One region of the Mesobacillus sp. LC4 genome, then DNA from elsewhere that is predicted to be linked to it. Evidence: riboswitches for the same ligand, from Rfam matches in the RefSeq annotation. Region 1 holds a riboswitch; the other holds the start of a gene.
What was found. A riboswitch is a leader RNA that binds a small molecule or an ion and turns the genes downstream of it on or off. The one in region 1 is predicted to bind preQ1.
Positions count from the first base shown of each region.

Region 1 (14,803 bases):
CTTTATCGCTCCACTCGGAGTAGGGGCACATTTGCAGCGTTGGGGAATTGCTCCTGAAATAATCCAGGAGCATGACTGGTGGGATGAATTCTCCTTTGAAGGGCTTGAGCTGGCCTGTGCTCCTGCCCGCCATTTTTCTGGCCGCAGCCTTACCGACAGGAATGCCACTCTTTGGTGCTCCTGGGTCATCAAGGGACAGGATATAAAAATCTTCTACAGTGGCGATGGCGGTTACGGTCCACATTTTAAAGAGATAGGAGAAAAATATGGCCCGTTTGACTTAACATTGATGGAATGCGGCCAGTATGACGCTCGCTGGGCAGCGCTTCATATGATGCCTGAAGAAACAGTTCAGGCACATCAGGACGTACGAGGAAGGCTGATGATACCTGTACACTGGGGAGCTTTCACCCTGTCTCTTCATGCATGGCATGATCCCGTAGAGAGGGCAGTCCGGTCAGCGGAAAAAACAGGAGTCCAGATTGCAACACCGAGGATTGGGGAAACGTTCGTGGTTGGACATGATGATTATCCAGCATCAGACTGGTGGCGTAGGATTGAAATGACAGAGCAGAACTAAAAAAGAGGCAAAACGATGTATGAGTCGTTTTGCCTCTTTTATATTTAGCTCAATGCCTCAGGAACTGGAGTGATCGTTTCTTTTGTTTTCTTGGCTTTCCTGCGGAACCAGCTTCTTTTCTCAGCACTTCTTGTGAAGATTCGGTAAACAGCCGGGATCAGCAGCAGGGTGATAAGGGTTGCGAAGCTCAAACCGGCGATAATGGCAGTTGCCATTGGTGCCTGGTAATTGCCCGATCCTCCCGAAGCCAGTGCAAGTGGAAGCATGCCGCCGACTGTTGTCAGTGTTGTCATCAAGATCGGGCGGATGCGGTTTTTCCCTGCTTCAACGAGTGCTTCCTGGACAGAGTAGCCCTCGTTGCGCAGCTGATTTGTGCGGTCGATCAATAATATTGCGTTGTTCAAAACAATCCCGATTAGCATGATGATGCCCATTCCGGACATGATGCTTAATTCCTGCTGCGTCAGGAATAGTCCAAGAATGACACCGACGATGGTCATCGGAATGACGGACATGACGATCAGCGGGTGGCCCAGGTGGTTGAACTGGACGGCCATGACCAGATAGACAAGGAAGATGGAAATCGCCAGGATCAGGATCATGTCTTGAACCATTTCCTGTTGTTGCTCAAGGTCTCCAGCAGGTGTGATGCTGTAGCCTTCTGGCACGTTATAGCTGTCCATCAGTTTCTGGACTTCACGGTTGATGGTGCCCAGGTCTTTTCCTTCAATATCTGCCGAGATGGAAATATATCGTTCTCCATCCTTGTGCGAGATTTCGTTCGGGTTCTCAACGCTCTTTAATGAGATGAACTCAGATAGCTTTTTCTCCCCTGAAGGAGTTGGAACTTTCAGGTCCAGCAAAGCGGCTTTGGTGTTCGTCTCTTCATCCCACTTTACTTTTAATGGAACGTTTTCTTCATTGATTTTCAATTCACCCACAGGCATCTGTAAAAAGGCCTGCTCGATGAATTGCTTGATCTGCGGTTGTGACAATCCTGCTTTTTCAATTTCAGACTCATCCAGTTGGACGACTTGTTCAACCGAAGTTCTTTCAATCGAGTTTTCGACCGCGACAATTCCTTCAATAGACTTAAGCTCTTCTATAAACCCGTCAGCAGTTGATTGGAGTTCGTCAAAGCTTTCACCTGAGATATTGACTTGAACAGGGGAACCGCCGCCTGCAGACATGGCTGCTGCTGCGCTTTTCAAAGGTACTTTCCCTTCAAGGGCTCGTAATGACTTAAGGATTTCTTCATTTACGTCTTTTTGTTCTCTTGTGATTTCATCGCCTTTTGTCATGTTGATAATCGTATACAGCATATTGCCGTTATCCATTACATAGTTAGATTCGACATCTTGAATTTCATCTAATGCTTTGTTCATTTCACTTACGATTTCCTGTTTTTCATCCAGGCTTAGACCAGGTTCGACGGTGACCATGAGCTCAGCATAACGGTTCATCATGTCTGGCATGATGGTCATTGGAATCTTTGTCACCAGCATCAGCGATCCAATGAGCATCAGGAAGAAGAGGCCGATGACAGCAAAGCTGTGTCGCTTTTTCTTGATGGTCCAGGATATCATCTTGCTGTAGCCGCGCACAAGGCGGCCTTCTTTGTTGGTCTTTTCTTTCTTTTTCAGCTTCAGGAACTTATCGGATAGAGAAGGAATCAGTGTAAATGAAACAATGACAGAGCTGATGAGAGTGATGGCGACGACAACAGAAAGAATGATCATGAAGGAGCCCATCTCACCGCCAAGCAGGCCGATTGGCACGAACACGACAATCGTCGTCAGCATCGAAGCCAATACGGCTGTAGCTACTTCCTTTGTTCCATTAATGACTGCCTCTAGACTCTTTAAACCTAATTCTTTTTTACGGTAGATGGATTCAAGAATAACGATGGACGAATCGACCATCATCCCGATTCCGAGTCCAAGACCAATAAGGGTGAGCATATTGAAGCTGTATCCAAAAACCCACATTGAAGCGAAAGTGAGCAGCACCGATGTTGGAATCGAAAGTCCGACGATCAATGTAGCACGTATATTTCTCAAAAACAGCATCAGGATCGCCACGGCAATAGCAGCACCAATCAGGATGTTACTGGTTACGCCATCTATGGATTCCTTTACATAATCTGCCTGGGCGACCATTTCATTCAATTCAACGCCGCTGACCAAGCCTTCTTTTCGGATTTGCTTGATTTCCTCACGCACCGCTTCTGCCATCTCGATTTGAGTGGCATCAGCTACTCTGCCTACCTGGACAAAAATGAAATCCTTTGAACCATTTTTCCAGACGAATGAAGAGCTTTCCAGGGGCTGCAGTTTAACGTCGGCAACCTGTGATAATTTGATAAAACCATTCGCTGCCGGAATTTGCAGGTTTTTAACATTCTCGACCGATTCTAGCTGTGTATTCCATCTAAGGGAAGGGGAGTTTGTTTCGTTGTTTAGCTGGCCCAGTGTTGCTTCATTGTTTGTCTGCTGGATTGCGCCAATCACCTGTGCTGCATCCAGCCCATTTTTTAATAGTTCGTCACGCTTCAGTTCAACAGTCACTTCTTTTTCGAGGCTGCCTGACAGCAAGACATCATGTACTTCAGGAAGAGCCTCGAGCCTTGGTTCCAGGATATTCTTAGCGAAGGCTGTCATTTTCTCCATGTCGGATCCAGAGACATCCATGAAAAAGTCGTACGCCTGGCTAGTGCCGAATTGTCCGGTCATCACATCTTTGACACCGCTCATATCGGAGGTGGTAGAATTCACCACGGACTCGACTTCCTTGTATACTTCCTCTCCACGGCCACGTTCAATCGTTAGCTGCATGGAACTTTTCCCGATATTGCTGGTCGAAAGGACTTCCTCTACACCTTCAATGCCGAGGATCTTTTTTTCAAGCGGAGTAGTGATGGTTCTTTCCACTTCAATTGCAGGCAGCTCACCGGCATAGATTTCCACATAAGCACCATCCATCTTGATGGATGGAAAAAGTTCCTTATCCAGCTTCAAAACTGAAAAGCTGCCAATCATTAAAACTAATACAACCGTCAAACTGACTAAAATCTTTCTTTGAACAATAAATCTAAATAAACTCATAAAATCCTCCCCATTATTATCGCAAAATAGGATTGTGAAAAATTTCTATTTTATTCACCCAAAAACAGATTATACACATATTAATAGGAAAAAATAACTATTTTTTTGTGTTTTTATTAATATTTCCCATATATATACCTGTTGGAGTACTTTAATCACTGGGTAAATAAAGAAACTTCCATATCCTTTAAGATATTTCCATTTTATCCCTCGTGGTGAGATTTCATAATGAGCCAGAGACAGATTTTTATATAGGGCTCAAGACCGAGAAGGAATAGGCATGTAAAACGAGAATATAATTTCGTAGAAAAAAATGTGAGGTGAATTTCATGTTCAGCCAGGCTCCTTTTAAAGTGAAAATGGAATGGGGAAGAAGAGGGGCGAGGGAGGCAGCGGAGCGAGGAGATATTATCATCATTGTCGATGTACTAAGCTTTTCATCAACCGTTGTAGCTGCATTGAATGCAGGGGCAGTGATTTTTCCTTACCCTCCAAATCGCGATGGCAAAAAATATGCGAGCAGCATTGGGGCCCAATATATACTTGGCAGGGCAGAAGCAGCAAGGACGGGAAATCCCACCTTGTCGCCAGTGACATTTAATGAGGAGCATCTTAACGAGCGTTTTGTTTTAACTTCTCTTAATGGTGCATATTGTTCCTGGATTGCTGCCAAAGTGCCAGCGCTATTGATAGGGTCATTACTCAATGCATCAGCAGCAGCTGTTCTTGCCGGTAAGCTGCAGCAGGAAACAGGAGCGGACATCACGATCGTCTCTTGCGGAGAAATGTGGAATGATGCTCGTGAAGATGAAGATGGACTGAGGCCCTCAGTTGAGGATTACTTAGGTGCTGGCGCAATCCTTTCAGGTCTTGGCGGCAGCAAATCCCCGGAAGCAGAGGTATGCGCCGGAGCTTTTATGGTTTCGGTCAATCGGTTGAAAGAACTGGTCTGGGATTCGGGCAGCGGACGTGAATTGCGCGAACGGGGATATGAAGATGATGTGAAGTATTGCTGCCAGCTGAATGTGACCGGCACTGTGCCAATAATGAAGGATGGAAGATTTATAGAAGGAAATGAAGATATCTGACCTGGTGCTAGTAAAGATGGAAAAATACTAATAGCCTTCTAGAGTCAGCTTCACTAGAAGGCCATATGAACAGAGATATTTATATGTTTTACTTTAACTTCTTAATATTGAAGTTATCCTCCAGCAGCGCCCAATTTTGCGGGAATGGGTACCCGAGCACCCAGTAGCTGACACCACGCAGATTGTATTGTTTGATCAAATCAAACTTTGCCTGGGCACTTCGGGCGTCTTCGAACCATACTTCGTGTTGCTGGCCCTGTTCATCGGTGTAGCGGAAATAAGGCGATGCGGCCACTGTATCGTATTGAATCGCAGCTCCGTACTTGATGGCGCGGCTGACAGCTTCCTGTGGACTGTATGTTTCAGCTTCCTGGCCCTGTATATGGGGAATGATCCAGTCCCTGGCATACAGCTGGAAGCCCATCAGGATTTTATTCCTTGGAATCGCTGTAACTGCATAATCAAGCACCCTGCGGATTTCGTTCAATGGTGAAACAGCCTGTGGTGAACCAAAGCGGTATCCCCATTCGTAGGTCATCAAAACGACGAAATCTGCTATCCTGCCATGTGCGGGATAATCATGTGCTTCGTATAATAGCCCTTTTTGGTCGGCCCTGACTTTCGGGGCAAGAGAAGTTGAAACGAAATAACCTTCTTTATGAAGCGTATCAACGGCTTCTTGCAGAAAAGTATTATAAAGCTCCCGATCAGCAGGAAGTACATTTTCAAAATCAATATTCAAGCCGCGGTACCCTTTTTCACGCATGACAGAAAGGATATTGTTAAGGAGTGTGGCACGATGTGCTTCACTAGCCAGTACTTCATGGGCAATATTTTCTCCGGCTTCAGTGGCTGTGAAATTGGTTATCGACATCATTGGCAGTGCGCCTTTTGCGAGTCCTGTCTGGATAGCTTCAGTATCGTCCTTCATATAAAGGACCAGCGACCCGTCAGGCTGGATGACATAGGCAAACGGGGCGATATAGGTCAACAGGTCGGCTACTCCCCCGACCAGTTCAATGGCCATTTCATCGGAATGGTAAGTGAAGGCATTCGATTCAATCGTTGGTTTCGGTTTTGGGATGACCAGGATCGTCCCTGGATAAAGCAGGTTTGGATTTTGGATTTGATTTGCCTTGATGATCGCCAGTACGGTTACAGCATAACGCTGGGAAATGTTCCAAAGAGTTTCACCGCGTTGGACGGTGTGGCGGGAAGCGGGTATGCGGAGTACGGTCCCGGGGTAGATGAGAGCAGGGTTGGTAATGGCATTCGCCCGAATGATGGCGTCTACAGTTGTTCCGTACCGCTGGGCAATCGACCATAATGCCTCACCGTTTTGAACGGAATGGAATGCGTCATAAGATGGAATGAGCAAAGCCTGGCCCACAGCCAATTGATTAGGGTTTTCCAGGCCATTTATTTCACTGATTTGCGTTACGCTCACCTGATATCTGTTTGAAATCTGCCACAGAGCTTCCCCTCTTTGTACAACATGAATGATCATAATGAACCCCCTCACGAAAAAGTCCTACAATATGCTATGAGATAAAAAGGGATTATATGTTGAAGGAGGACGTTTATTAATCTCATTATAAGAGTCAGTGTTAGCCAGGTTCAGACTAAATTGAAGAAGAGGCGGATTGAAATGTCTGAAGCAGGTGAGAGTTCGGACAAAATCAGAGGAGAAGCCGGTTAGAATGTCTGAAGTAGGTGCGAGTTCGGACAAAATCAGAGGAGAAGCCGGTTAGAATGTCTGAAGCAGGTGAGAGTTCGGACAAAATCAGAGGAGAAGCCGGTTAGAATGTCTGAAGTAGGTGCGAGTTCGGACAAAATCATAGCGGAAGCCGCTTGAAATGTACGAAGCAGGTGCAAGTTCGGACAAAATCAGAGGAGAAGCCGGTTAGAATGTCTGAAGCAGGTGAGAGTTCGGACAAAATCAGAGGAGAAGCCGATTAGAATGTCTGAAGTAGGTGCGAGTTCGGACAAAATCATAGCGGAAGCCGCTTGAAATGTACGAAGCAGGTGCAAGTTCGGACAAAATCAGAGGAGAAGCCGGTTAGAATGTCCGAAGTAGGTGCGAGTTCGAACAAAATCAGAGGAGAAGCCGATTAGAATGTCCGAAGTAGGTGCAAGTTCGGACAAAATTAAAGCGGAAGTCGGTTAGAATGTCTGAAGTAGATGCAAGTTCGGACAAAATAGCAGCGGAAGCCGTTTAGAATGTCCGAAACAGGTGCGAGTTCATACCAAAAACGGTTGAAGCTTAAGTCGATATCTAAAGAAAGACTCCAACTTTGAGGCAAAACAAAACGCATGGACTCTCTTCATCCATGCGTTTGATCTATATTAAACTAATTTTTCAAGGTTTATGCGTTTGTGAATCGCAAGCATTACAGGTATACCTACAGCCATAACCGTTAATTCACCTGCGGCTGTTGTCAGCCATGTGAACCAGAATGGCAATTGGAATGCCAGGTTCAGCTCAATCGCAATCAGGAACATCGTGAATGTGAAGACCAATGTGTTCACAACCATGCGGCCAATGATGCTCTTAATATATTTTGCTGTGAAAATCGTAATCAGCAAGGAGATCACAGACTGGCCAACTCCAAAGACGAGGTCATAGGCGACCATTGGTGAAAAGAGCAAATTGGTTAAAAACACACCCAATACGATTCCAAAAAAGTATTTCTTATTGAAAACGATCAAGTGGTTAAACATTTCCGACACGCGGAATTGTACATTAGTGAAGCCAAATGGCTGGATGACGGCAGAAACGGCAATATATAGAGCTGCAAGAATCCCGTTCCTCACAATCGTTCTAGTGTTCATTTTTCATCTCTCCTAGTTTTTTTACGTGGGATGGTTACGAACCACGTTATTTAAAAGCCAATTTTATATTATATAGGATAAAAGACCTTCTCACAATATAATTTTCTTAGAATAATAGTTGTCGGGCGACCACAAGATATCTCAGCTTAAATTATCTTTATTTTAAAATATAACGCTGCCTTGTTATAATTTGAGAATAGGAAAGTAAGCAGTATGATAAAGGGGTTTTGAAAAATGTTCATAAGAGATATCAAGAAGCATTGGACTGTTCAATATGAAGAAAGAGGGATGCCGCATGTCCAGGCAGGACTTGTGCTGAACCCACAAGACTGGAGGGAACTGGATCCTTTCATTTTAATGGCGGAGGACTGGTTTAAGCGCGGGACTTTCTCCGATCACCCGCACCGAGGCTTCCAGACGATTACGTATATCATTGATGGCAGGCTGGAGCACATTGACAACCATGGAGGCCACAGCATCCTGGAATCCGGTGACATCCAGTATATGAACGCAGGCAGCGGCGCGCGGCATGCTGAAGAGGCAGTCGACAATGATATCGCGCATACATTGCAGCTCTGGCTGAATCTTCCGAAGGAGCTGAAGGGCACTACCACTTCCTATCAAAATGTGTATTCCCAACAGGCACCGGTTGTCCAGTTCGAAGGCGGTATCTTAAAGGTGTACTCAGGAGAAACAGCTGGTGTAAAAGGGCCTCTCGAACCCTTGGTGCCTTTTACATTATCAGAAATTCAACTGGCTGAGGATACCGAATTCACATACTCATTGCCTGAGTCACATAATGCATTCTTGTATGTTCTTTCAGGAGATATTGAGGCCGGTTCAAGTCGTACACACCTTAAAAAGTCGGCTGCGGCAACATTGACTTTCAATGACGGAGGCGAGGGGACAAGCGAACTAAGCCTGAAAGCAAACCTACGATCAAGGGTGTTGGTCTATTCAGGAAAGCCGATCAAAGAGGAAGTGGTTGCCTACGGGCCGTTCGTTATGAATTCGATGGATGAGATCCGCCAGGCTTACCGCGATTATCAGGAAGGTAAATTCGGCGAGGCAGCTGAATAACCGAAACTTTAAAAGTTTCTATTTATTTTTTCCTGTCGAATAAGTAAGATAAAAGTAGAATTAAAATCCGATAATGGCAAACCCAGGGAAACCGGGGGACGCAAAGCTACAGGGGCTAAAGTCATCGACCATGCCAGCCAGATGCCGAAGATTCACATAGCTAATGTATGTGTGCTGCTCTTCGGACAGCACTTTTTATGTCGATTTTAATTCCAATATATAAAAAACAGTGGGGGTATTGGAATGAAAAAGCTTTTAGCATCAACAATTTTAACCGGAGTGTTTGCTTTTGGTACTGCAGCATCTGCAGATGTGCTCGGCGAAACGGTAGACCCGGGAACGACTCCAGACGAGTTTTTATTTACTTTTGACCAACTATTTGAGGAATTGAAGCTTCTAGTTACCTTTGATGATGAAAAAGATGCCCAACTCCTTCTCGAGTTTGCGAATGAAAGGCTGGCTGAAGCTGGCGCAATGTCAGAACAAGAAAAAACAGAATTCGTCCAACAGGCTTTTCAAGAATATTTAGAGGCTCTTGAGGAAGCGGAAGAGAAGGTTACAGAAGTAATTGTTGAAGAACAGACTGATTCTGAAGGTGAGGACGAACTGACTGAAGAGCTGGAAAATGTTTCTGAGGTTGAGGATGAACTTACTGAGGAGCTTGAAGATGAGCTGAAGGAAGAAGTTGAAGAAGCAACGGAACAAGCAAAGATCGTTGCTAATGTTGTTAAAGATCTGGACCAGGAAATGGTTTTACAGCTGCGCGAACAGGAGTTGGGTTACGGCCAAATTGCTCAAATCTTCTGGCTGGCAGAAGCAGCTGGTAAAACAGTTGAGGAAATCACTGCTTTATATACAGAAGAAAAGATCGGATTTGGCCAGGCAGCCAAGCAGCTTGGCGTCCATCCTTCGAAAATGAAAGGTCTCGCATCAGGAAAAAAACAAGAATCTGAAGAAGACCAAGAGGAAGATACAGAAACTGAGGAAAACACAGAGGGATCAGAAGAGAGCAGTACAGAAGAAGCTGGACAGCAAGCAGCTGAAACTGTAACTGAAAATGAAAGCGAAGAAACAGCCTCTGAACAAACCACGGTCCAGCAGGTTGGCTCTGCTTCAGCACAAAGTGAAAAAAGCTCTGGAAAGAAAGCTGAAGAGAAGAAAGCTTTAGCAGCAAAAAAAGCTGAAGAAAAAAAGCTTGAAACAGAGAAGAAAGCTGAAGCCAAGCAAAAAGATGCAGCAGAAAAAGCAGCAGAACAACGAAAGGAAGCTGCAAAAAAAGCTGAAGAGCAGCAAAAAGAAGCAACCAAAAAAGCTGAAGAACAAAAGCGTGAAGAAACCAAGAAAAACAAAGAAAAACAAGAAGATGAAGACAGCGAAGAAGACGATGAGCAAGACGATGAGCAAGGTGATGACAGTGATGATAATGGAAGCAAAGGAAAAGGGAAAGATAACGGCAAGTAACATTGAGCAAGTCAATGCTGCAGAATTAACTGCCAGTTTGATTTCAATGAATTGACGGAATGTACACTGTATTGTATGATTATCGTATAAAATCATATAGTCCTCCTAAAGGGGAGTAGCTTTCACAGCAGAGTCGTCATTACGGAGAATCCCTCCCGGCTTTGCTGGCAACGACAGTTGTTAGCAAGACCTTTACCAAACTTGGTGAAGGTCTTTATTTATTTTTAACCTTCACCAAACCAGGTGAAGGTTTTTTGTTTAGAAAAACAGCGGAGTGGACGCCTTCAATAATATGAAAAAAACAGCTCTGGTTCCATGAACTTGCATGCGAAAAATGAAGGAACAAATCTGAGCTATTTATAGATATAAAGAGGCATTTTACGATCGAAAAACATAAATTTAAGTATTGGAGTGTAGGTGTATGAAGAAATTACAGCTTAGCTTTGATGAACTGGTTAAGAAGAACAGAGAAGAATTGTTAGCAGATCATAAACAGATTGAGCAAATTGAAAAGAAGCTTGATGAAAAGTACATCAATCAAAAAAAGTAAATAGATGGAGGAACAGGATGTTATTACGGAAGTATATGTCTTTGCTAGGAGTAGGTTCGGCCCAGATTGACCTGATTTTGAAGAAGGATGTTTTAATTCCTGGTGAGGCAGTGAATGGAAAGTTCTTGATCAAGGGCGGAACTGTGGATCAGGATCTGCAGCTGATTGAGTGTGCCCTTGTCATGGTGAATGTAAAGACAGAGGAAGAAAGCGTACTAGATACTGTGACAATCGATGTGCAGTTAAGGATCCAGCCGGATGGGGATGATGTTGTGCCGTTCAGCTTCCTGCTCCCGAAAGATGTTCCTCCTTCAAATAAGGATATTTCCTATCATTTTAAAACAAAATTGGTTTTCAAGCAGGGTATAGAAAGCTGGGATGAAGACCTGATTAAGGTTGTAAAAAGATGATTTGCAGGATCGGTGATGGTGAAACCCCCCGTTGGAGCCATTGGGAATAGACTGAAAGGAGCAAAAGAATGAATCAATATGAACATCTTGCAAACAGTGTTGTATATTCAATCCGAGGATCAAAGGCAGCTTTGGTTCATAAAGATTCATCACTAAGGCTGGTCGGTGAGGGCAGGAGTGCGTTCGCATTCAGGATTAATGGTACAGATCTTGTTCTAAAGGTCTTTTTCCCTCAATTTGAGAAAGTGGCCGCAGAAGAAGCCGGGATTTATAAGGAGCTTGCCGGAATTCCATTTTTCCCTACTCTCCACGAATCCGGACGCAATTACTTAGTCATGGATTATGTCCGGGGCATGACACTCTATCAGTGTTTGGCAAATGGCATGCCGATTGCAGCCGGCCATATCGAGGAAGTCGATCATGCCCTTAAGCTAGCAAGAGAAAAAGGCCTGAATCCCTCAGATATTCATCTGCGGAACATCATCATCACACCAGATGATGAAGTCAAGCTTATAGATGTAGCCCGATTCCGGCAAATGAAGCAATGCTCCCAGTGGGAGGACCTAAGAAGTGCATTCTATAAATATTACAGAAGTGAACGTTTTCCGAAAAAAGTGCCAGAACCTGCGATAAATTTAATAGCATTCTTCTATAAAAAAGGACTGCTGCCAACGATTAACTAATTCAATGGCTGCAGTCCGTTTTTTAGATAGGAGACTTCCCCCTAAAAACTAGTGAAAACTAAACATGCTAAGAAAATGTCCTTTATTGAAATCCCGCAAAAAAGAAAGCGGTTTTACTCCACTGACTGAAAAGAGGTGTAAGCTCAAAAACTTGTCCTGCATTCTGAACCTGCGTTATGATGGATTATAACAGTCCAATTTGGAATATTATCCGCAGGAAAAATATAAATCAATTTGTCGTTGAACATATGGAGGAATATAAATGACAACCGAACTGCAAGCATTAGGAGAAGCAATCGTCAGCAGGAAGCATGAAATCGCTAAAGCTGTGCATAAAGATAGGTATACTGAAGCCGCTTTGACAGAGGCGCAGAAATATGAACTTGGTAAAATTGAAGTTCAAATCCTTGAGATCAGGGCGAATTTCATCGAATTATTCGGCCAGGCATTGATTGAGCATGAAGACCAGAGCAAGGTTTTTGAAAAAATCACAAATTGGGGCAAAGAAACCGGAGAATATATCTATAAACTTGGTGCTTCACTCGATGAGGCTCTTAAAGATACAAGCTATTATCGGAATCATATCTGGAAGGCACTCAAACATGAGGCCAAAGAGATGTCAGCAACAGTCATCTTTGAAGTATTGGATATTATTGATCCTTTAATGGACCATGCAATATACAGCTTCAGCCTGACATTTGTCGACTCGCACCAAAAGAGTCTTGAGAACGCCAAGACAGCATTATTGGAATTGTCCGTGCCAGTCGTTCCATTAATGCCTGGTGTAGGGGTATTGCCTCTAGTAGGGAATGTTGATACGGAAAGGGCCCAGTTGTTGATGGAAGAAACGCTGGATCAGGCTGTGAAACTCAAGCTTTCTCACCTTATCTTTGATGTGTCAGGAGTTATGATTGTCGATACAATGGTTGCGGACCAGCTGTTCAAGGTCATCAACGCTCTATCACTAGTTGGTGTCAAGACAATCATGACGGGCATCCGCCCTGAAGTTGCCCACACAATGGTGACACTTGGTCTCAACCTCGAAGGAATCATGGTCAAATCAAATCTTCACCAGGCATTCAAAGAGATTCAAACTTTGCAAAATGCATAAAATTCGAAAGCTGCCCACGCAGCTTTTTTTTTGCATAAAAAAGCAGGATTCACCTTCTAAGAGGAGAATTTCCTAGAGGGAAAGTAATGATTTTTGCATAAAGAACCTGCAGGGATTGAGAAATATAATTTTGGAGGTGATGGCATGGCTGAGTTGAATATACGGCCTGCTGAAGAACGAGACATTCCAAGGATACACCATTTAATGACCCAATACATTGTGGATTTTTATAAGAAGCCAAAACCAAATGAAGATGAACTGAGAAATTTAATTCAACACTTGCTGGCTCATCCTGACTTTGGTTTGCAGTTCGTGGCTGAAATAGAAGGGGAAATAATCGGCTTTGCAACCCTGTATTATACTTTCAGCACACTTCAGGTAAAACGGGCGGCGATTTTAAATGACTTATTTGTATCAGCCGAGGCAAGAGGCCAAAAGGCAGGAGAGCAGCTTTTTGAAAAATGTCTCTCCCATATCCGGGAAAATAATTTCGCTTATATGACATGGGAAACGTCCAAGGATAATCATGCCGCACAAAGTCTTTACAATAAAATGGGTGGAAAACAGTCAGACTGGCTGGTTTATGAAATAGAATAGATTTGCACTGTCTTCATCGGTGAGTCTGTACTCTACGAGTCGAATCTCGTGTAATTTACATGGTTAACACCTATACTATAGTGTGAAATAATCAACTGGAGGGATCCTGCATGCAAATTGAAATGTGGACAGACTTTGCTTGACCGTTCTGCTATATTGGCAAAAGGCGTCTGGATGACGCTATTAAACAGATTGATCACCCGATTGAAGTGACGTATCGATGCTTCGAGCTTGATCCGAACTCAAGTCGGGACATTGAATATAATATTTATGAAGCTTTAGCGAAGAAATATGGGATGAGCATTGCCCAGGCGAAAGCGAGCACGCAAAACATGGTGCAAATGGCCAAGGAATCGGGCCTGGATTATAATATGGACACGCTTATTTTAACCAATACTTTTGATGCTCACCGTTTGACAATGTTTGCTAAAAAGCATGGATTGATGGCAGAGATGACCGAAAGAATTCTGCGTGCCTATTTTACCGAATCAAAGCACATTGGTGACCATGAAACATTAACAGAATTGGCTGTTGAAGTGGGACTCGACCGTGATGCAGTAGAGAAAATGCTAGCTAGCGATGAAATGGCCAATGAGGTCCGCGCAGATGAAAGCATCGGCCAGCAGTATGGAATCACGGGAGTACCGTTCTTCCTGATCAATAAAAAGTACGCCATTACAGGCGCACAACCGACGGATGTCATCGTTCAGTCGTTGAAAAAAGTCATTGCTGAGAGTGAAATCACCGTTTTAAGCAGCGATGATGGAATGATCTGTGATGATGATGGCTGTGAGATTCCTAATAAAAAGAACTAGTCCTCGGACTAGTTCTTTTTATTAGGATTATATAAACTCCACGATTTCCTCGACCGGAATGCGGGTCGTTGGATGCCCTGGCTGAGCAGCCTTTCCAAGAGCCAAAAGGAGGACGGGCATATAGCGCTCATCAATGTTGAATTTTTCGAGGAATTGCTGCTTGTTGAATCCGCCCATCGGCACAGTGTCATAACCTCGCGCCTTGGCAATCAGCATAAGCTGCATTGAAATCAGTCCGGCATCGAAAGACGCGATGTTTTCCCTGATCGCAACGGGGGCAGACGGGTATAATTTATTGGTATTTTCAATCATTCTGCTCATTGTTGTTTCGTCCATATACCCAGCTTCATATGAACTGCGGTATACTTTTTCGCCATTTCGGTACATTTCCCGATCGCCCAGAACCGCAATAACAGCTGAAGAAGTTTCGACCTGCTCTTGGTTATTGGCAATCATTCTTAGTTCTTTCTTCGTTTCCTCATCCTGGATGAC
Region 1 is NZ_JBGCUB010000003.1:159,500-174,302, reverse strand. It holds gene AB5I83_RS11740 (MBL fold metallo-hydrolase) at 1-580, shown strand, start outside; gene AB5I83_RS11735 (efflux RND transporter permease subunit) at 625-3,684, opposite strand; gene AB5I83_RS11730 (2-phosphosulfolactate phosphatase) at 4,014-4,772, shown strand; gene AB5I83_RS11725 (LysM peptidoglycan-binding domain-containing protein) at 4,861-6,279, opposite strand; gene AB5I83_RS11720 (QueT transporter family protein) at 7,119-7,604, opposite strand; PreQ1 riboswitch class I at 7,611-7,655, opposite strand; gene AB5I83_RS11715 (pirin family protein) at 7,839-8,684, shown strand; cyclic di-GMP riboswitch class I at 8,750-8,833, shown strand; gene AB5I83_RS11710 (DUF5667 domain-containing protein) at 8,928-10,145, shown strand; gene AB5I83_RS11705 (FbpB family small basic protein) at 10,567-10,695, shown strand; gene AB5I83_RS11700 (sporulation protein) at 10,713-11,105, shown strand; gene AB5I83_RS11695 (protein kinase family protein) at 11,174-11,788, shown strand; gene AB5I83_RS11690 (STAS domain-containing protein) at 12,051-12,899, shown strand; gene AB5I83_RS11685 (N-acetyltransferase family protein) at 13,044-13,496, shown strand; gene AB5I83_RS11680 (DsbA family oxidoreductase) at 13,652-14,311, shown strand; gene AB5I83_RS11675 (nitroreductase family protein) at 14,339-14,803, opposite strand, start outside.

Region 2 (14,803 bases), on a different contig from region 1:
TGGGTTGGAAATTCCCTGCTGGTTAAGCGTGTCTGCAAGTAGTTCTGAGATACCTAGTGATCTAAATTGATTCAAATTTAATCCCTGCTTTCTTTATAAGGCCGAATTATACCGACCATCCCTTATCATTATTGCTTTTATTGAAGGAAAATATCAAGCCTGGATTGATTCAGGTACTTAAAGAAGTCTCTTTATCATTCCTAAAGAATTTTCGTTATCGTACACCTATGTGGACGGATTCCTCTTTATAAGGCTATCGTTCGGTCGGTATCGTACCCTTATGCGGACGGATTCCTCTTCATAAGGCTATCGTTCGGTCGGTATTGTATCCTTATGCGGACGGATTCCTCTTCATAAAGCTATCGTTCGACCGTCCGTCCGTCCGTCCGTCCAGCACATTATGCGTCAGTCTCTTTCTGATTGGGTAAAATAATATTATTATGTGGATTTTCATATTTGCCTGTGGTACGATTTACTAATTGAAGAATAGGAAGTGATTAAAAGTGATTAAAATTGAATTGCCAGCACCAGATGTAGTCATTACACGAAGCAAGCAATTAGGAGAAAAGGTAGAAGCGGTCATTAGCAGCGAATATGGGTTTACAGATTACCATCGTATTCCTAGGGATAAAGGCGGAATCATCTTGTTTTTCAACGCCGACGACGAATTGATGTTCGTAGGGAAAGCCCGGAAACTTAGACCACGCGTAAAAAAACATTTTGAGGATAATGTATCTCCTATCAAAAACCACCGTCATGAAGTGAATAAGATTGCTGTCATTACAGTGGTCGATCCGATAGACAGAGAAATTTATGAAACCTATGCCATTAATGTACTTAAGGCCAAGTATAATATTGATAAGGTATTCTACAAATAAGAAGAGCCTGATATCAGGCTCTTCTTATTATTTAAACCATCCTTTTTCCTTGGATTGAGTGATTGCTTCAATCCTGTTGGTCACTTGGAGCTTATCTAGGATTGTCGAAATATAATTTCGGACTGTACCTGTCGTAATACTCAATTCTCCTGCGATTTCTTTCGTATTCTTCCCATCGGCAACGAGCTCAAGCACTTCCATTTCCCTATCAGTCAGCGGATTTTCTTCGCTATATACATCGTCCATTAGCTCTGGTGCATAAATGCGTCTTCCCCCCATCACGCTGCGAATCGAACTTGCAAGCTCTTCAGATGGACTATCCTTTAATAAATACCCGCTCACACCAGCTTTCAATGCTCGCTGAAAATAACCAGAACGCGCAAAAGTCGTCAAAATGATCACCTTGCATCCCAAGCCTTTCAATTCTTCCGCTGCTTCCAGACCTGTTTTCCCAGGCATTTCAATATCCATGACACAAATATCCGGTTTAAGCTCTTTTGCAAGAGCAACAGCTTCCTCTCCGTTGCTCGCCTTCCCCACAACTTCCATATCATCCTCAAGACTCAACAGGGAGCCTAATGCCCCCAGAAGCATGCGCTGGTCTTCCGCAATGACAATTTTTATCATATCAGGTCCTCCCTGCCCGTTTGTTTCAATACTTTTGGAATCTTGATTAATAGAGTGGTTCCATTTTCAGAAAGAATTTCGAGTGTGCCATTCACGAATTCCAGTCTCTCGCGCATTCCCTGAAGACCGCTCCCTTTATATAGGTCTTCGTCGGCAATATTTCCCACGCCATTGTCGCTTACTTGAGCAAACAATTCCTGTTCACTTTGCTTGATTGATATGCTGCACGTTGATGCCTTACTATGCTTAACTATATTCGTCACGGCCTCTTTTAAACACATACTCAGGATGTTTTCAGACAGCAAAGAAACATTATTGAGATTGAATTCTTCTTCATTGCCGATAAACTCGATTTCAGCAGCTTTTAGCATCTGTCTTACATGAACCAGTTCATCACGAACACGGATCCCTCTCATTTCAGCAACCATTTTCCTTACTTCATTCAAAGCCGTCCTGGCAGTCTGCTGGACATCTTTCAATTCTTCTTTTGCCAGTTCAGGATCTTTATTGATCAGCTTCCTGGCTAAATCACTCTTCAGTCCGATCAAAGACAGCTTTTGGCCTAGTGTATCGTGCAAATCTCGGGCTATCCTTTGACGCTCTTCCAGTTTAACCAACTCCGAGATCCGTTTGTTGGCATCCTCAAGCTTCTCCTCAAGCTCTCCTCGTTCATTTTTGTTATGGATACTGAACGGCAGAAGGATGACACCAATCCATACAATCACGATGATTGGAAGCTGTCTGATGAAAAAATCCTCTTGCAAGACAATCTCAAAATTGATCACAATCGAAGTCCCAACTAGATGGATGAAATACAGAACCAGGAAAGGAATCCGGTCCTTAATGTTCCCAATGAAATAAGCGATAAAAAAAGCGAAATATATGTAACTGAACAAACTCGTAGACGCTATTGAAATACCTATTAAAATACAAGTCCATAGATAAACCGTCCAGCCCTTCGAAACAAAGGCTAGCCAGTATACGAGAAAGAACAAAAGTGTCAGAATGATTCCGACAACTTTCCCTACTGTCGTTGGCAGCTGCCAAAGGAAGTAAAAAGGCAATATTCCCAGAATCGTCCATATGTATGGAGAAATTCCGGTAATTCTAAGCGAATTAAAAAACTTTTTGATCATATCAAACCTCTTTTTTACGGCTATTTTCGAAAACTCAGTTGCTTCTTCCGTAATCTATCACCCATAAAAGGTTCCGACCTCTTGTTAATGGGGTAACAAGCAAATATTCAAGCAATAGTGAATGGAAAATAGCCTATTTATAAGTATCTGCTCTTATTTTAACATATGTAAAATCTGCCAGCTTAAAAAAATGACTCCCCTTATTCCAGTATCAGTCATACTCGGATTAAGGGGAGTGGTTGTTATAGTTCAGGCTTAGTCTGTGCAGTTAATTTGCTGTTGTGCTTATAGGCTTTCATTTCCTTGAAGCTGATAAACTGCTTATTCTTTTCATCCCACAAACGAAATTTCAAGGATGTCAAGCTTGTAGAAAGTGTGATCGTCGGCACATTTTGCAGAGGCTTTGTATTCTTGTGGACCTCTTCAAGCTTATAGTTTGGAACCCTAGGGCTTAAATGGTGCACGTGATGGTAGCCGATGTTACCAGTAATCCACTGAAGCACTTTTGGCAGTTGATAATAAGAGCTTCCTTCTACCGCAGCTCTCACGTATTCCCAATCCTTATCCTCTTCGAAATATGAATCTTCGAATGTATGCTGTACATAGAATAGCCAAATGCCAAACATACCTGCAATGAAGAAGATTGGACCTTCAACCATTATGAATGCCTTCCAGCCAATTGCCCATATCAAAAGAGCAGAAATTCCAAAGATCAACACATTCGTTAGATAGGTGTTCAGACGTTCCTTCATCCTGGCACCTTTACGATTGAAACGATTAGTGATCAAAACGATATAAATCGGCCCGAGCACAAACATCACAAACGGGTTACGGTATAGTCTGTACGCGAGTTTCATCCACATCGGGGCAGCCATGTATTCGTTAACAGTCAGGACCCAGATGTCCCCTGTACCCCGCTTGTCCAAGTTGCTGCTTGTTGCGTGGTGGACAGAATGTTCATGTCCCCACTGGCTATAAGGGAACAATGTTAATACTCCTGTGAGCGTACCAACCACTTTGTTTGCTGTACGGTTTTTGAAGAATGAATGGTGCGTGCAGTCATGAAAGATGATGAAAATCCTGATCATGAAACCAGCTGCGAAAACTGCGATTCCAAGTGTTAATAAATAGGAAATTTCAAGGGTTTGATAGGCGAGAAACCATAAAACCAGAAATGGAATGACCGTATTAATTATTTGAATGGTACTATCTTTAATGTTTGAGCTTTCATAAGGGGCGACCTGTTTTCTAAGTTCTTTTGCATTGTGAGTTGCCATCTTGATATAAATTCCCCTTTCGGATTTGTTAGTTAACCAAATTATAAATAAGGGAAAGGTTTCTGTGCAGTAGCAGGTGTCATATATGACATATGATAAATGTCATGTTTCTATATTTTTCGTCTTTGAAACCTTGATTTAACAACGTTTTCATTTTGTGACCAGGTAATAATATTTGTTAATATTTTTTTATTCAGCCATTTACTCGTTAAAAATTAGATGCTTAGGCAGAGTCTTTTTAAAAATTGATAACCCCCTTTTCGAAAAAAAATCACTTTTCACCTGAAAAAGTACCACATGAAATTCAAAATTAAACACCGAAATTTCATGAATAAATTATCCTTCACTCAGGCGGCCCCATTTTCAGTCCTGATTGAATATTCATCCAACCAATCAAAATAGCTGCCATTAGCCCCTGAGTTAACTAGGATGTCCTCCAAGGAAGGAGGATAAGGGTTCTCCCTGATATGCAAAGCCAGTTTCTTGAATACCAAGCTATAATCCATCAATTCACAGCTGGCCATCCACCTCTGTACCGTATCACTTTTCAATGTTACAAGCGGATATACATTTTCAATAAGATTCAAGAGCTTAAATGTGTCTAACTTCGTCATATGCATTGCTCCTTTTTAGGAAAATCCACAATATTAGATTTTTTCCATGATTGCTGGAAAGATACATTAATTCCTATTCAAATTGTCCTTTCACCTGTAATATTGGACAAAAAGAGACATAAGAAGGTGAAAAATTGTGAAAACAGCAATTGTTACAGGCTCCTCTAGCGGCTTTGGTGAATTGATTGCCATCGAATTGGCTAAATCAGGTTTCCAGGTGATTGCAACAATGCGTAACCTCAATAAAAAAGGGCACTTGCTGAAACTGGCTGAAGCTGAAAAAGTGACAGAGAAAATTAAAGTTATTCAATTGGATGTAACATTGCAACCATCGGTCGAGAAATTTAAAGAGTACGTGCTATCACTCGGTTCTGTAGATTTGCTGGTTAATAATGCGGGATATGCTCAAGGCGGATTTTCCGAGGAACTTACAGTGGATGAATATCGAAAACAATTTGAAACGAACTTCTTTGGGGTTATTGCCGTCACACAGGCAGTCCTCCCTGCTATGCGAAATCAAAGGTCAGGTAAAATCATAAATATGAGCAGCATCAGCGGAAGATTTGGATTTCCTGGATTGTCTGCATACGTTGCTTCGAAACATGCCCTTGAAGGATACAGTGAAAGCTTAAGACTTGAGCTAAAACCCTTTGGAATTGATGTAGTCCTTATTGAACCTGGTTCATACAAAACAAATATATGGCAAAGTATCGGAAATGTATCATTATCCAATGAGTCACCATATGATTTAATGAAGGACTCGATCATGAAAATACTAACTTCCGGCCAAGATTCTTATGGAAATCCGTACGATGTTGCCAAACTTGCAGCGAGGATTGCTTCAGACGAAAGTACACCAACCCTGAGATTCCCTATAGGAAAAGGTGTCAAGAACATGATCCAGTTAAAGAATTTCCTGCCTTGGAAAACAATTGAAAGAATACTTTTAAAAAAATTGAAGTTATAATGTGTAAAATGAACGGAAAAATTCCCATTAAGTTATAAACGACTCTTATTTTCTTACAAATAAGGGTCGTTTTTCCGTTTATTCCATCCAAATCATTGAATTTGGCTTTTTTATAGTTGTTAACCAAAATATCTCCGCTTATTTCTGCTTCATAATTATTTTCAGTAAACTATAAACGTAAATTCTCCGCTTATAAATGCTCATTTAACGAAAATTAACGAAGTTTGTTAACAGAATTTAAACAGAAACTGGACCTTAGAGAAATTACTCTCATAATACTGTGCTATATTTTCCAGCACTCTCAATCTGGTGCTATATAGGAGATTTGCTCAAATTGTTCCCTTGCAAAAAAAGGATTTTTTTACCACAGGAGAGAAATTAATTAAGTCTGAAAGGAGACTAACTATGAAAAATGGATTTAGGATTCTAAAGAAAGCCTTAACTAAAGTACTTTATAGTTTAGCGTTGATCGGAACTTTCTTGCTTGGTGTTGGGTCTCTACTTTCTTTTACAGCGTTATTTAACTTTAATAGAAAGAATGGCGAACATTTAGCACTCTCGATTGATGGATTCCAGGAGCGACTGCAAACTTTCCTCAATCAATTACTAGATTTCAGTTTTAAAAGTGTAATTGAATATTCCCAAAACCCAAATGTATTGGATGGATTTTTGAATTCCTATCAAGTTCTTGGCATATCACTGGCTACAATTATCATACTGGGTAGTATAATCGGGTTCCTGGTGATTCTATCGCCTATTAAGTTAAGGAAAAGATTTCATCAATTTTTGGATTATTTCGAAGGGCTTCCTGATCTTCTGTTTATATTCATCATAAATATGCTGAATATCTATTTGTTGAAGGAATTTAACTATAAGATTTTTCCTATGTATGGCTTTGGATCTTTTCAGCCCGTAGCATTTCCTGTCATCGTTACATCTTTTTTGCCTGCAATCCTTTATGCCTTATATCTAATCAAATGTATGGAAGAGGAAGAACAGGCCCATTACGTTCATTTAGGATATTCCAAAGGATTATCCAGGATTTATTTATATTTCGTTTACATCCTGCGGAATATCCTGCCTATTTTATCTCTCAAATTCCGGGTCATTCTATATATGCTACTCTCAAACCTGATTTTAGTTGAGCATATGTACCATTATGAAACAACTCTTTCAAACCAGATTCTTTATCAGGTTTTCAGGGGTGAACATGTATTGCCGCTAATTTATGGAATCAGCTTTTTAATTCTCCCGGTAATCATGTTCGAGTTTCTTTTAAAACTAGTCATTAAAGAGACTGTGATCAGGAAAAGAGGAGAATTTCAGATATGAAATTACAAACCTATCGAAGAACGAAAATCAGCCTTGGGATCTTACTGATCTTATTAATCACCAGTATTTTATACAATTTTATCGGTCCGGAAGATTATCGTTCGATGCTTGGCCAACTTTATGATAAAAACGGAAACGTCCTGGAAAATCCGCCTTATCCTCCTAGTAAAGAATATATACTGGGTACTGACCGCGATGGGCGGGATAATTTGCTGTTGATCCTGGATGGGTTAAAATATACCATCGCGGCCGTATTCATTGTTTCTTTAGCAAGAGTAGCCGTTGGTGCAGCAATGGGAATAATGACGGAAACATGGGCACCTGTCAGTAAACCATTTGTCCAGGCATTTTTCCTGCCGTTTCAATATATTCCGTTGCTGTTGCTCGCTGTGATTTTGATGGATGCTGTCATATTTACTTTTAACGAAATACCCGTTATCGTCAAAATCGAATACCAGTTGATTGTATTATTCCTTCTCGGCTTTCCATCTGTATTTTTCTTCACATCAGATTTAGTTAAGGAAATCAGCACGAAATCATATGTGACAAGTTCAGCATTGTTAGGTGCAAGTAAAGTTCATATTTTAAAGGTACAAATCCTGCCTCATTTGAAACCACATTTGGTTTTATTATTTGTGCAACAGGTTTTGCAAACATTACAGATTTTAATGGGATTAGCTCTATTCCAGCTTTTTCTCGGTGGACGTCATGAGGAAAAGATATATAATACCTTTTATCCAAAAAGCATAACCAATGAACTTGCGGGCCTTACAGGACAAAATTTCTGGACTCTGAAGACTGCTCCATGGGTAGCATTCAGTTCCCTAGGCTTGCTGCTGATTATTTTCATCCTTGTTATTGTGATTAAGAATGAAATAATCACTAATATGGAAAGCCAAACAGCAAAATTCAGCATATCTGTTCCTAAAATAAAGCCACGGGACCTCGAAAGAGACGTGGATAATATTACTCCAGCCAAATTCGTCCCAATCCAACAAAAGGTGCTCGATCAATAGATCGAGCACCTTTTGTTCTAATTTGACATTGCTTTTTGATTGAAAATGTTACTGATAGGGTTAAGGAGCATGGCGCCAATCCCCTGAATGATGGTTTTGACGATAACCTGGCCTAAAATCGCTGCGGGCACTGCTTCCCACGGAAGGAAGTTTGCTCCAATAGGGCTTAGACCAATGATGACGAAGATGATGGAATCAAGCAGTCCGCCGACCAAGCCGCTGTAGAATATTCTCCAGCTCATTGGAAGCTTAAGCCTTGTGTAAATCTCCGTATCTGTCGTCTCAGCCACAGCAAAGCTCAATGCCGAAGCAAAAACGATCCACATTGTATCTCCGAGAATATAAGAAACGGTAGCTGACAGAACTAATGCTAAAGCGATGAACATATACGTTTTGGAACGGCCGTACTTATTCTGGACAAGATCACGGAAGATGAAGGTGGCTCCGATCAATAATGTCCCCATCGGTACAATGAACATCCCAAACTGAAGTGGTGCAAGCGCTGCTGTTATCACATTCGCAGTAATAATTGAAATTAAATATAAAAAAATCCTCATAATCTTACCTCCGTCTATTAATATCTTTAACTAATATTTTTGCTGCCCAACAACCCTGAATCTATACATCAAGTAACAATGCCTTCAAGATACTCGTCAAGACCCTTTTTCCGCAACTGACAGGCAGGGCAAATCCCGCATCCATCTGCAATGATTCCGTTATAGCAAGTCAATGTTCTTGTCCGGATATATTCAAAAGCCTCCAGTTCATCAGCCAACTTCCAGGTTTGAGCTTTGTTCAGCCACATCAACGGTGTATGGATGACAAAGTTCTGGTCCATTGATAGATTAAGAGTCACATTCATCGATTTAATGAATTGATCCCTGCAATCAGGGTAGCCGCTGAAATCCGTTTCGCATACTCCTGTAATGATGTGCTTTGCATTCACTTGACTGGCTAGCACGCCTGCAAAGGATAAGAATAATAAATTTCTCCCCGGCACAAAGGTTGAAGGCAGGTTCCCGTCTTCCCCATCTTTAACTTCGATCTCCTTCCGGGTAAGTGCGTTGGGCGCAAGCTGGTTAAGCAGACTCATATCCAGAACATGATGCTCGATTCCGAGCTCGCTTGCGATTTCTTTTGCACATTCAATTTCTTTCCTGTGCCTCTGGTTGTAATCGAAAGTAACTGCCTCAACTTCTCCGAATTCCTTCATGGCCCAAAACAAGCACGTTGTACTGTCCTGTCCGCCGCTGAACACGACAACAGCTTTCTCATTTTTCATTAAAAATACTCCTTTACAACAGAAAAAACAGCACCACTAAGACAGCAGTACTGTTTTCCCTTAGTTTTTTTGAGAGGGTAGCTAGAACCTCTTCCGCATCAACGGAATATGTAATTTTGCCTTTTTCATTTTACCATACATTTTATAGATTAAAAGATATTTTTATTCCATTACTTTTTCGATTTGACAAGGTCCTGATGCCTGAAGCGGAGTGCTGACCACTTTTCGTCCAAGGATACATTGCTGACTGCTCTATAGTCTGAAAGTTCTTGAACAAGCTTGTATAATGTATCGCGATTAATATCTGTTTTCACTTTTGAGCTCTTCTTAGGGAAGGCAACCCAGAAGATCGCATCTTCCTTCAGAACCGAAAGAGCTTTTGGAAACCAAGTTTTTACTTCCTCACTGTTGTTCACGAACATGAGCAGAAATTCCATTTTGCCGTTTTCATGTTCTGTCTCTTTAATTAATGACTGAAATTCTTTCGGAGCGTTCAGTAAAATGGCGGAACCCTGTTTGTATCGCAATTTCTTCAATAATTCATCCATGACAACCATCCCATCTAACCTTTAATTCATACCGAACCTGGTAATAGCCAAAGTAAATACACCTACACCATATTATAAAATCGTTTATATGGTCAAGTTACCTAACAGGGCGTCTTGCTCATTCAAAATAATTTTTCAAGAATAAAATGAATACAAGCACCTACGTTTGTAAAAATCAAAAAGGAGGATACAGATGGATATTGATGCTTATTTTTCTAGAAGCCGTGAATTATTTGAACAGCATTCTGACGAATCCGATGATTACGATCATCTAGAATGCCAAAACCCTGACTTTCCCTTTCCCTGTGAATCAGTGGAAAATCAACAGCCGGAATCCAATTCGAATCATCATTGTCATAGCTATAAAGATGACTATGTACCTGTAATTTTTGACCGTCGCTATAATTTTGCTGACCGGGAGTTATGCAGCAGGCATTTCAGCGTTCGTCTCGGTGGGTTGCGGAGTAAGATGGCCGCAGTCTTGCGAAGATCTATCGGCTGCAATGTTATCATTGGGACGGATTGCGACAATGATTTCAAAAAGATTCATGGCAGGATTTCCTTTGTTGGAACAGATTTTGTGGAGGTGGCCGTCCATAAATACAAGCATAAACCCTCTAAAAAGAAATACAGGATGATCCCTTTCGATACAATCAACTGGTTTGAAATGGATCAAGAAGAGAACGCCTGAGCAGACCTCAGGCGTTAGGTTTTTAGATAATTTTCAGATAGCAGCACGAGGAAAAAGGTATTTCAACTTCCTGATCATTTTGGCTAATTAGATGTATCTTGCCGTTTTCACAACCCTTTAAATGTCCTGTTTCCTTTCCTGCATTTGTATAGACCGTAACTTTTTGATCTTCAAACGTCATAAGGTACATCGCTAACTTAATCCTGAAAAATATCTGTACCAATTCGGGATCTCCAGCAACTGTTTCTCCAAAATTGTAAGTCAGTTCCCTTCGAAAACACGGGTCAATTTCTGCTAGTGGAGTTTGGGGTTTTGGAGGCTGATAGGGCTTTTTAGATAAGACAAGACATGTCCTTCGGAAGGGTATAAGATACATCTTCCCATTCTTCTGGATCTGAACAAAATCATTGCCTACTAATTGTACAAATCCTTCTAGAAAATTCTTACTCAACTTTTTCTTTTTTAATCTATGCTTCCGCTTCAAGTTATTCTTCTTTGCGAGCCGTTTCTTTTTGAGCCGTTTTTTTGTCGTCGACTTCTTGTTTACTATTTCTTCGATAAATTCTGGACTATCACCTAATTGGTCCTCATCCGAATCAGAACATCTGATTTTGATTTCTACCATTTCCCCTGCCAGGCCATCAAATAAAATCCTGCGCCCGAGTTCGGACTGCTCATTTGAAAGACCTAGATCCAAAAGCATGCGATTGGCTCCGTCAATTTTTTCTTCTAGTTCGTGCAGCCTTCCTTCCGGTAAACAAGAAGTTGGTGAAGGGAATCTCGGAGTATCGATTACGTCAGGACAATCGTCCGGGAGACAAAAATCGTCTTTAGGACTGGTTCTGGATGAGGAACTGCTTTCCAATACTTCCTGGCTTGAAGACTCTTCGGCCGGAATTTCAATTTTATGCCTCTTTTTCATCGTCCCACTCCCCTTCAACTTCCTCAAGCCGCGGCAGGTTTTCCTTCGAATCCTTATGAACACGGAAGATTCCCCACATTCCCAATTCTATGTCCCAGCGGATATTGCCGGAGCGGTACAAGTAATCTCCGGGAAAATTGAATAGTCCTCCTGCTCCACCAATCAAACGCAAATCATCAGTATGGCCAGTAATCATATGACCCAAAAAAGACTGAATTCGTGAATCAAGATCCTTACTATCGAATTTCCAATAATGTCCGTGCAAGTGGAAGGTATGGGATCTTCGTCTTTCTGCTGGTGTGGTAATTCGTATTACCACTGGCTCGCCCGGATAAGCTTCAAATAAAGGGGTGGCAGGGTCCCCGAAAATTTCTGAAGAGAAGAGTTCGTGCATTACCGGGTGTTCCCTGTAACGATTGATCAGCCTCTCACTTCGATAATTAAATCCCCTTGATCCATAATCATACGTATCAACTTCTTCAAGCACCTCGGTATCTGGTATGATTCCATCAATCGGATCAATGATGACTTTACCATCTTTGTCTTCCAGCCTTACACCATCGTGCAATAAGAGGACAAATTCTCTTGTCGCCGGCAGCAAGGGATGACGAAGGATCACATTTTCGCCAGTATTTACCTTTGCCCTGCTGTGAGGATCCAAATATGTCGTAAATCTGGATTCAGCAATGAATGCTCCGAATGTTCCAAATGAACGGTGATTTCGAAGATCGGCCATATCCCACATTGAACACATTCCAAACTGTCCGTCTACAAACCATCTATACGTGATTGTCTCGCCAGGACCGACTGTCTGGTCAGGATTGTACCCAACAGTATCCCCACTCGAAGTCTTCACATCATAGTTTAGCAAGCTAGTATGAAGTGAAATCCTTAGTGAAGGAGGATAATAGGATTGTTCTTTTACAGGCGGGTACGGGTGGATGCCATCTTGAAATGGAAAGAGTTCCTTCTTCAGCTCACTTGTCAAGGTTACCTCTATAAGTTCACCGACATTCGCCCTTAGGATTAATGGCACAGGGTTCTTTTTGCCTGATCGAATGTCTTCCACATCCTCTTTTAATGCAAAAATAATTCCAAATGGGTCATGATCACCATAAGAGTTATATTTAATACATGTCTGGAATGCGACTACCTCAAACTTCTTGACTGGTGAACCTGGATAAGCGCCTGGCGGAAGACTGGCGAGTGGATTTGCTTTCTCAGGCGGTTTGCCCGTAGGCTTTGGAGTTTCGCCTGGCCCTTCTGGCGGCTCTTCACGGTCAGCCAATACGATTAAATCGTCCATTTTACCGCTGTATGCTCGGATTAACCCCCATGTCCCGAGCCATACATCTTCCTCATCCTCAAATGCCCAAAGATAATCACCTGAGGCTGGTATTTCAGTCTCGAATGTAAAGGATTCCGAAATCCCGATATGCTGCTGTGCTTTCATGGAAGAACCCAGGTCTGGCCGCTCTTCTTTCCATCTTAACCCATGGATATTGAAGCTGTGTGATTCTTCATGGGCTCCTTGCAATAGTCTGATCCTGATCGGGTCACCTTCATAGGCCCTTAGGATCGGTGTCACAGGGTCTCCGTGAACATAAGAGCTGAAGGAGTAAGCAGGATCACAATCTTTACCAAGCCTGAACTTTAGCGGTTCATTCTTATAGTTAACACCAAAGACACCTGGGTCATCCTCGGAACCTGGATAATCTGGCGGCTGGATGGGAAGACCGTTTTTATCAAATAAAAGGGCAAAATCATGGACAAAAAGGGTTTGATCACGATAATCAGGAATTAACGGGTGTTCTACTGAAATCTGTGTGCCATGATCAACCTCTTCACCTGTTCTTGAGTCAAGGAATTTCGAGAAACGCGGCTGGATCACGCCTGCACCGAAAACTCCATGCTGCTGGTGTGAGTTTGCAAATAAATGGTCATGGAAGAAAAATGCCTTTAATTCCGTTTCGGCGTACCACTCATACCGAATCGTCTGGCCAGGAAGGACAGCACTATCATAATTCCACCCTACATTTCCTCCATCGCAGGCGAGGACATCGAATTTCACAAAGTGAATGTGGAAACCATTTTCATATGTCCTCGTCACCAACTGGAAAGCATCTCCATCTAAAATATGCGGCATTCGATTTGTATAATTCATTCGTATACAAGTACCTGCAGGAACATGGAATACAAGCGGCTCAGGCTCTTTTTTCCCTGAAAGGATATCCTCCAAGTCCTCATCCATCACATAAAATCTAGCTTTCGGGTCATGCCAGCCCTGTTTGTTGTAGACTACTGGCATTTCAATTGCCGAGACATTGAATTCCACGACCACTGGATCTTGATCTATACAAGGATCAACAAAAATAGCCCCCGGGCGTGGATTTGCAATCGCTGCATTCCGCTCCAGTTCAGTCATCTCCCTGCCCCCAACAATACCCAATGGCGGTCTTGGTGCTTTGTAGCCGACTTTTCCTGGTATAAAATTAGGGAAGCCCGGTTTTACAAGAGTTGGTTTGGGAGGTGCAGGACGATCTGGTAAAGGTTTTAAAGCTTGGATACGCACACCATTCGGATAACACTGGCTACCATCCTGCAGAGTATCAAACACCCTGTTAATTCCCCACATGCCTATGCCAAAATGTGGATACAGATGGCAGTGGATGATGGAGTCACCGATGGCACCATGAAGGCTTCCAAGTCCATAAAGCGGTTGAATTGTATAGTGTGTTTGAGGGCTAATGGACTGGGCATCGATTAGTTCTGCATTAATGTTGCTGGAATCACCAAACCATTGATGGACATGGTAGTGGAAAACATGTGTTTCCTTTACACCGCCATGGATCAGCCGGATGACTGCCGGATCTCCGACATATCCCTTGAGAATCGGTGTGGCAGGATCACCAAACACCCACGAGTCATGATGGACCTCTTCTGAATCACAGTCTGGGCATACAACTCCCGCATCTATCAATTTTTTCCGGTTTGTCATAGGTTCATAGCGAAGATTCACACCATGGAACGACTCAGATTCCTGGTTTGTCATCGGATTCAATGGACGGTTTCCCGTCAGGTCCTTAATCTCCATTTCGTCATTGAAGAACCAGGCATATTCCCTGAACGATGGAAGAAATGGATGATGTATATCGGCATAGACACCACTGTTGATTGGGCCTCCAGTAACAGGATCTGTCCAGGAGGATCCCCTTTTCTGGACAAGCAGCGCTCCAAATAAGCCCTGAACGCTGGATCCTTGCTCGGTGCTCGAAATATTCCCAAGGTCTGTGAAAAAATGAATTCCTTCTTGACTTGCATTAAGCCTGTAAACGATGCTCTCGCCTGGTTCTGCTGTTGTATCCGGATTGTAGCCAGCATCCGCTCCATCAGAAGTCAAAACATTGTAATCAGCTTCTTGAAAGTGCATTCCTGCTGAAAAAGGAAGCTGGTTTTCAAAAAGGATTTCTACGACATCTCCCTCATTAGCACGAATAGCTAACGGTTGGACAA
Region 2 is NZ_JBGCUB010000001.1:927,470-942,272, reverse strand. It holds gene AB5I83_RS04905 (DEAD/DEAH box helicase) at 1-75, opposite strand, end outside; gene AB5I83_RS04900 (nucleotide excision repair endonuclease) at 504-878, shown strand; gene AB5I83_RS04895 (response regulator) at 906-1,505, opposite strand; gene AB5I83_RS04890 (histidine kinase) at 1,502-2,641, opposite strand; gene AB5I83_RS04885 (fatty acid desaturase) at 2,884-3,918, opposite strand; gene AB5I83_RS04880 (hypothetical protein) at 4,266-4,532, opposite strand; gene AB5I83_RS04875 (SDR family oxidoreductase) at 4,669-5,499, shown strand; gene AB5I83_RS04870 (ABC transporter permease subunit) at 5,905-6,831, shown strand; gene AB5I83_RS04865 (hypothetical protein) at 6,828-7,847, shown strand; gene AB5I83_RS04860 (VUT family protein) at 7,865-8,404, opposite strand; gene queC (7-cyano-7-deazaguanine synthase QueC) at 8,473-9,129, opposite strand; PreQ1 riboswitch class I at 9,184-9,226, opposite strand; gene AB5I83_RS04850 (hypothetical protein) at 9,300-9,677, opposite strand; gene AB5I83_RS04845 (hypothetical protein) at 9,871-10,368, shown strand; gene AB5I83_RS04840 (hypothetical protein) at 10,391-11,290, opposite strand; gene AB5I83_RS04835 (multicopper oxidase domain-containing protein) at 11,274-14,803, opposite strand, start outside.
Region 2: it holds a riboswitch for preQ1, as region 1 does, so the genes downstream of both, queC (7-cyano-7-deazaguanine synthase QueC) here and AB5I83_RS11720 (QueT transporter family protein) in region 1, are expected to answer to the same signal.